One region of the Bradyrhizobium sp. ORS 285 genome, then DNA from elsewhere that is predicted to be linked to it. Evidence: predicted binding sites of a transcription regulator. Region 1 holds the regulator's gene; the other holds the start of a gene.
The links. The regulator LexA, encoded in region 1, represses DNA repair genes until DNA is damaged. The targets are predictions, from matches to a motif close to TGTTCNNNNTGTGTTCNG.
Positions count from the first base shown of each region.

Region 2: BRAD285_RS00470 (helicase-related protein) is a predicted target of LexA. The motif match lies at 1,583-1,600, and genes of this name have one in related genera.

Region 1 covers NZ_LT859959.1:3,211,593-3,215,700, reverse strand. Annotated here, with positions in the region: gene glp (gephyrin-like molybdotransferase Glp) at 1-751, shown strand, start outside; gene lexA (transcriptional repressor LexA) at 955-1,653, shown strand; gene BRAD285_RS14435 (hypothetical protein) at 1,956-2,396, shown strand; gene BRAD285_RS14430 (ComEC/Rec2 family competence protein) at 2,512-4,108, opposite strand, start outside.
Region 2 covers NZ_LT859959.1:99,107-103,214, reverse strand. Annotated here, with positions in the region: gene BRAD285_RS00470 (helicase-related protein) at 1-1,441, opposite strand, end outside; gene BRAD285_RS00465 (DUF3108 domain-containing protein) at 2,003-2,851, opposite strand; gene rpmB (50S ribosomal protein L28) at 3,409-3,717, shown strand; gene BRAD285_RS35085 (hypothetical protein) at 3,721-3,966, opposite strand; gene BRAD285_RS00455 (DUF2235 domain-containing protein) at 4,036-4,108, shown strand, end outside.

The DNA of each region.
Region 1 (4,108 bases):
CGACCGCGACCTGTCGCTCGCCGCGAGCATGAATCATGCGGCGCTGCCGGTGCGGCGCAGGCCCAAGGTGGCGCTGCTCGCCACCGGCGACGAGCTGGTGATGCCGGGCTCGGCGCCCGGCCCCGGCCAGATCGTCTATTCCAACGGCTACGGCCTGCGGGCGCTGATGCGCAGCGAAGGCGCGACACCGATTGATCTCGGCATCGCCGCCGACACGCTCGAGGCGACGGTCGCCGGCATCCGCCGGGCGCGCGAGGCGGAGGCCGATATCCTGGTCACCACCGGAGGCGCTTCGGTCGGCGATCACGACCTGGTCAAGCAGGCGCTCGAGGCCGAGGGCGTCGAGATGGCGTTCTGGAAGATCGCGATGCGGCCGGGCAAGCCGATGATGCACGGACGGCTCGGCGGCATGCGCGTGATCGGCCTGCCGGGCAATCCGGTGTCGTCCTATGTCTGCGCCATCCTGTTCCTGGTGCCGTTGATTCGCAGCCTGCTCGGCCGCGAGGCGCTGCTGCCGCGCGAGACCGCCCTGCTCGGCCGCGAGCTCGGCGCCAATGATTCGCGCGAGGACTATCTGCGCGCGCAGCTCGAGGAGCGCGCCGACGGCACGCTGGTCGCGACCCCTGTGACGCAGCAGGATTCGTCGCTGCTCGGCAATCTCGCGCTCTCGCAGGCACTCGTCATTCGTCCCGCCTTTGCGCCAAAGGCCCCTGCGGGAAGCCCCTGCGAGATCCTGCGGCTGCCGAACTGAGCCGCGTCCCCCGGCAAAGCCCGGTCCGTTCATCATATTTTTAGGATTGCGGAACACACATCGAACATATAGTGTCCGTTCATGATTTGTTTTTAGTATGTTGCGGAACGACGCGAAGACGCTCGTCCGGCTCGCAGAGAGATGAGGAGCTCCGATCGAGGAGCTCGCGAGTCGGACGACATCAAACCGGGGACCAGGTCGAGATGCTGACGCGCAAACAGTACGAACTTCTGCGGTTCATCAACGAACGGCTCAAGGAAGCCGGCGTGCCGCCGTCCTTCGACGAGATGAAGGACGCGCTCGACCTGCGTTCGAAGTCCGGCATTCACCGCCTGATCACCGCCCTGGAGGAGCGCGGCTTCATCCGCCGGCTGCCCAATCGCGCCCGCGCCATCGAGGTCATCAAGCTGCCCGAGCTGTCGCAGGCCGCCGGCAACCGCCGCGGCTTCACGCCGTCGGTGATCGAGGGCAATCTCGGCAAGGTTCGCACGTCGACACCGGCGCTTGATGATGGCGAGCGCCCGGTGGCGGTGCCGGTGATGGGCCGCATCGCCGCGGGTACGCCGATCGAGGCGCTGCAGACGCGCAGCCACACCATCAGCGTGCCGGCCGACATGCTCGGCAATGGCGATCACTATGCGCTGGAGGTGCGCGGCGATTCGATGGTCGACGCCGGCATCCTCGACGGCGACATGGCGCTGATCCAGCGCAACGAGACCGCCGACACCGGCGATATCGTGGTGGCGCTGATCGACGATGAGGAAGCCACCCTGAAGCGCTTCCGCCGCCGCGGCGCATCGATCGCGCTCGAGCCGGCCAATACCGCCTATGAGGTGCGCATCCTGCCGCCCAACCGGGTGAAGATCCAGGGCAAGCTGGTCGGGCTGTATCGCAAGTACTGATCGCGCACGCCGCGCAGTCGCGGTGATGCACCGCGGTTAGCATCGCGAGATGCACAATCGGTCGGCTAAGCGCGAACGAGCTTCGCGCGTAGCTCAAAAACAAGTCACACGCGAGCGCACCCTATGATGTGCAGCGCGGCATGCTCAAACGCTTGTGATCGTCAGCGGCTGCACGCGATGAAGATCAGCGCAGAATTGCCGCGAAGCGCGCGCTAACATTCTCCTCGATGTCCACTCTGATAGAGGCCTGCGCCTGTCCGGGGGGAGCGTGGGTCAGCTATCTCTGAACGAGGAGCGATCCGATGTGTGACTACAGCCTCCATGCCGTTGCCTCCCGTCCCGCCAAAGTCGGCGAGACGCTGATCTCGACGACGTTCCGCGGCACTGCAACCCGCGGCTTCGCGCTGGAAAGCGAGCCGACCGTTGCGGTGTGCATGCTGCCCGGCACCGAGCTCGCCTTCGCCGAGGACGTCCGCTACGACAGCCGCTGGCTGTGGACGCGGACCATCCGCGAGCGCGTCGCCAAGTTCAACACCATCGAGAAGCACATTCCCGATCGCCATCACGACGCGATCGAGTTCGCCGACGGCCGCCACGTCCTGGTGACACAGCTCTGCGAGGGCCAGCGCGTGACGGTGCTGCAATTGCCCGTCACCAAGCAGCCCGGCGAGCACCGTCCCGAGCAGGCAGAGGAGCGGCCGGCGGCGCAGACCCCATCGATCCGGCGCATCAGCATCACCTGACGATCTGATCGCCAACTGATCGCATTCCTCGGATCGCGCGCCAACATCGCGGCGGCTCTCGGCCGGCATCTGCCGGTGCCGAGGGCCGTCGCGCAGCAATGAGCGATCCACCGAACTAATCGTCGACGCCCTGCTCCGACTCTGGCGGCGTCGCATCCTGAACGCGCGACGCGGGCGCGCGCGGCACCAATGTCGGTTCGAACTCGGTCGCATCAGGCGGTGCCGGCGCCCATGGGCGGTCGGAGCCTGCGGCGCGGACAGGCGTGACGGCGAAGCCGCGGCCCTGGCGGGTCAGCATCAATGCGCCCTGCTGCTGCAATCGCGGGCGGTCGATCACCCCGGCCGCGCAGGACGACGGTGCGGCGCGCGTGGTCACGATGAGCGCAGCGCGGGCGCAATCGTCGGCCAGCGCGTCGGCGCGCAGGGCCATCGCGACCAGGCGGCCGTCTGCCATCGCCACGACGCAACCCGCCTCATCGCAGGACACGCCGTCACCCAGCGACGAGTCGGCCGGCAGGCGCGCATCGGCATCGGCAGCGAGCCACTCGCGGGTGGCGAACACGTCCTTGCCGCTGCGCATCACATGCAGCCGCCCGTCGCCACCACGCACGGCCACCGCGCGTCCGTCGCCGGAGATCAGGATGTCGGGCAGCGGCGCTGCGGCCGCCCACAACGTTGCCGCTGCCAGCATCAGCGCGCCTGACCAGCGCAACGGCGTCCTGAGCAGGCCGATCAGGATCAGGCCGAGGCTGCCCAGGACCAGCGGGCCGATGCCGAACGCGGCCATGCGCCCGACGGCGCCGGGCAGCGCGGCCACCCAGCGCGTCACCGCGATCATCCAGTCGATGCCCCAGCCCATCAGCATCCACCAGACACCATCGAGCCCGAATGGCGCGGCCATCAGGCCCAGCAGCCCTGCGGGCATCACCAGCGCCGAGACCACCGGCATCGCGGCGAGATTGGCCAGCACGCCATAGGGCGTGATGCGGTGGAAGTGGAACGCGGCGTAGGGCGTGGTCGCGAGCCCCGCGATCAGCGAGGCCAGCAGCAGCATGGCAAGCTCACGGCCGCCCCACAGCGCGATGCGCTGCGTGGTCGATGAGTCCGGCGTCGCGAACAGTCTGGGCAGGCCGAACTGCACCAGCGCGACGAGGCCGAGCGTTGCCGCGAAGGACATCTGGAAGCTCGGATGCACCAGCGCTTCGGGAGCGGCGATCAGCACGATCATCGCGGCCACCGCGAGGGTGCGGAAGGTGACGGCGCGGCGGTCGACCATGACGGCGATCAGCACGACCGCGGTCATGAAGAACGATCTCTGCGTCGCGACCTCCGCGCCGGAGAGCAAGAGATAGAGAGCGGCGGCCACCAGCGCCGCAGCGGCTGCCCATTTCTTGATCGGGTGGCTCACGGTGAGGCCGGGGATCAGCGCGAGCAGCGCGCGCACGGCGAAGAACACGACGCCGGCGACGACCGCCATGTGATAGCCGGAGATCGACAGCACATGGCCGAGGCCGGAGATGAACATCGCGTCGTTGACATCAGGCGTGATGGCGTCGCGCCGGCCGGTCAGCAGCGCGGTGGCAATGGCGCGCTCGTCGCCACTGAGCCTTGCGCGGATGCGAGCATCGATCGCATCTCGCAGGCCCTGCATGGTCGCGGCATAGCGCAGGGCGAACCCGCCTTCCTGCGGCGGCGGCTGCGCTGATATCGCC
Region 2 (4,108 bases), 3.1 Mb from region 1:
CATGAAGGGCGTCTGACAATTTATTTTCGAGTTCGCGGGTAATTCCCTGCCAATAGTCGGGATCACGCAGCCAATCTGGCCGATTGGCGACAAAGGTCCAGGTGCGAATTTGTGCAATCCGCCCTGACAGCGTGTCGATGTCCCCATCTATGCGGTCCGCCTGGTCGACCTGGGCCGCATACCAGGCGTCGGGAATACGCCCCTTCTGCATCAGGAAGCCGAACACCGTGGTGACCAGCTCCGCATGCGCGGCCGGCGACAGCCGGCGATAATCGGGAATCTGGCAGGTTTCCCATAGACGCTCGACAGCGGCGGCGCCATGCGCCATGTCGCGCACCTCGGCGTCGCGCGCGGCGTGATCGAGCACGCGCAGATCCTCGGCGATCGGCGCTCGCGTCAGCGCCTCATGGCCGGGTGCCAGCGCCAGCGACACCTGCAGCGCGCCGAGCGAGGCGAAATCGAGCTTCGAATTGCGCCATTGCAGCACCTTCACGGTATCGAAGGTGTGGTTCTGGAGCGCGTTCACCAGCTCAGGCTCGAACGGGGCGCAACGCCCAGTAGTACCGAAGGTCCCGTTACGCGTTGCGCGCCCGGCACGGCCTGCGATCTGGGCAAACTCCGACGGCGTCAGGCGGCGGAACTGATAGCCGTCATACTTCCGGTCGGAGGCAAAGGCGACGTGATCGACGTCGAGATTGAGGCCCATGCCGACGGCGTCGGTGGCGACGAGATAGTCGACGTCGCCGTTCTGGAACATCGCCACCTGAGCATTCCGCGTGCGCGGCGACAGCGAGCCGAGCACGACAGCCGCGCCGCCATGCTGACGGCGGATCAATTCGGCGATCGCATAGACCTCGTCGGCGGAGAAGGCGACGATCGCGGTCCGCCGCGGCTGCCGCGTGATCTTGCGGTCACCGGCGAATTCCAGCTGCGACAATCTCGGCCGCGTTACCATCGAAGCGCCCGGCAACAGCCGCTCGATGATCGGACGCATCGTCGCAGCGCCCAGCAGCAGCGTCTCGTCGCGGCCGCGGCGATTGAGGATGCGATCGGTGAAGACGTGGCCGCGCTCGAGATCGGAGGCGATCTGGATTTCGTCGACGGCGAGAAAGGACACGTCGAGATCACGCGGCATCGCCTCGACGGTCGAGACCCAATAGCGCGGATTTTTCGGCTTGATCTTTTCCTCGCCGGTGATCAGCGCGACAGCTTCGCTGCCGACCCGATCGGCGATCTTGTTGTAGACCTCCCGCGCGAGCAGCCGCAGCGGCAGCCCGATGATGCCGGAGGAGTGCGCAAGCATGCGCTCGATCGCAAGATGAGTCTTGCCGGTGTTGGTCGGACCGAGCACGGCAGTGACGCCGCTTCCGGGAGCACGGTCGGGTGCACGGTCGGACATGCGCTCGAAAGGCGAGGCAGCCGAAGAGGACGAAAAAGCCATTCGTTAAATTTGGGTCTCGAAGCCGGCGTTGCAGGCGCGCGGGTCAGGCGCGATGGATGCTGGATTTGTCGTCGTTACTGAGAGGCTGCGCTCCTCACCCTGTCTCACATTGTGACGCATATAGGCACGCAGCTTAAGCTTCGGAACGCCTTGAGAACGAATCACGAAGGAATCGCTGACTCCCACGTCTTTCCGGCTTCGTTCACCGCAACATCTCGCGCTCTGCGATCTCATCAGCACTAGATCAAGTTTTCAGAGGCTCGACAAGCAACGCTTTTGCGAGGGAACCGGAGCGCGTTTGCGCCGCACCTGAGTCGAATCAGATCGAGGCAAGAGTCAAACGGATTCACCGATGTGACGAAGCGGCATCCTGAAGCGCACTCTCGAACCGCTGTCACTGCAACCGCGTCACGTGCCATCGGAGGTGTTGCGACGATTCAAGCAACATCATCAAGCCGATGCCGCGCGGTCACGCCATCACGCCCGAATCCGGATTCAGCCTCGGAGGCGCTTTCCGGAGCGACGCACATGGAACATGCGGAAAAATGATGGTCCGCTGCACTACTGCGTCTTGGCGACGTGCGGTGTCGCCTGGGTCATGAAGGTCGTCGCCTCCAGCATCGCGGTGCCGAACGACGTCGGGATGACCACCCTGAACGGCACCAGCACGCGCGTGCCTGCGAGCGGCACGAAGAAGACTTCCATGTTGCGCGCCTGGGCAAGATATTTGATCACCGGCCGGTCCGGGATGTAGCCCGCGACCGGCGTGAAGTAGATCGCGCACACCAGCGCAGGGCCGCGATAGCCCTTCTCCGCCTTGACGTTCTCCATGCGCTTGTAGTCGAGCTTGAGCTCGTAGCGCATCCGGCCGTCGAAGATCGGCGCAGCGCCCCGACAGGACTCCGGCGACAGCAGTTCGCCATTGCCGGGCACGCGCACCAGCGAAGCCGTCATCGGATCGAGCACGCCGCGCTTGTGCGCGTCCGTCACCGGAATGCGGTCGGCATCGACCGGCGGGGTCGGTTCGATGGCGAAATCCTTCACCGTGCCGTTCTGCAGATTGATGCGGATCTGCTCGGATTTCTTTCCCGTGGTGGTCGAGGCCTGATAGCTCTGAGCGACCAGCGCGCCGTTGACGACGCGGCCCTGCACTGAGCCCGTGCCGGAGCCTTGCGAGAAACTCTTCAGCAGTCCCGCGGTACCGCCTTGCACGGAGGCGCCGTATTGATCGTCGCCGATCTCGATGGCCCAGGTGCCCTTGCCCACGGGAATACCGGCCAGCGACGCCTCATATTGCGCGTCCAGCCGGGCCTGCGCCTGCGCGCTCTGCGCCAGCAGCAACAGACAAAGGGCGGAACCGGCCGCGATCAGGCGACGCGAGAGGAATGAGGGAGCCGAGATGATGGTCACGTGAGGGATGATCCTGCCGATCCGCCTGCCTGAGCGTCGGACTGATCCGACGCGCCGTCCTTGCTACTTAAGCCAAAAACGCCTTCGAACAACGCGAACCGTCCGACAATGGCGGTTTGTCCAGCGCTTTGCGCCCGAACAACCCTTGGGACGTTCGTCCTCTGACTTGCCGGAACCGCGCACTTTTTTCCGGCACCGCGCCAGGAGCCCGCCATTCTGGCGCTGGGAGGGTTCGCGGGTGCCCTATCCATCACGCCCGAATGCGCCCTTTATATGGTCTAAACTGCACGCTATACTATTGATTATACGTCCGCTTTTCTGATCGACCGGCATTGCGGCCCGACGCCGCAGGCCTGCTCGCTGCGGCATGCGTCCAGACGCAGGTACTGGCAAGCCCCGACGCCCGCCAATTGCCGTGGCCTTCAAAACCTTGACGAAAAGCCGCGTCCCCCCTATAGGACCGCATCTCCCAGAGACGAGCTGGACGAGTTTTGGACCCCCGCGGCCCGCCGATACGAGCGGACGAAGGGTGCGGGGATGAGAGAGGATTTATTGCCATGTCGCGGCGCTGTGAACTGACGGCCAAGGGCCCCCAGGTTGGCCACAAGGTCAGCCACTCGAACATCAAGACCAAGCGGCGCTTCCTGCCGAACCTGTGCAACGTCACCTTCATCTCGGACGTGCTCGGCCGCAACGTGCGCCTGCGCGTCTCGACCAACGCGATCAAGAGCGTCGACCACAATGGCGGCCTCGATGCCTACCTGCTGAAGGCCAACGCCGCGGCGCTGTCGCCGCGCGCCCTCGAGCTGAAGCGCGCGATCGAGAAGAAGGCCGCCGAGGCCGCTCCGGTCGCCAAGGCGAGCTGAGCTTCAAGGATTGATCGCCGGCCGCGCGAGCGGGCCTGAGCGAGTCGAATTGCCGGAACGGCTGGATCGCAAGATCCGGCCGTTTTCATTTGCGGGATGACGGCACCAAACCGCGCCTGCGCAGAAGCCGCGAGACGAACGGGCCAGCGCGTTCGTGCCGTCGCGTTCGCACAATGGCCATCGATGATCGATGATCGCGATGTCATCCGCCTGGTGACCAACGCGCCCCAGACGAAGTGTCATGGCCATCGACCTCCCCAACCGCGGCCAGATGCTCTACACTCGCTGCGGTAGCATTATCGCGGACATTCCTTTGTCATGAAGAATATTGTCATCTGCTGCGACGGCACCGGCAACGAGATCAGCGAGAACATTTCCAACGTCCTCAAGC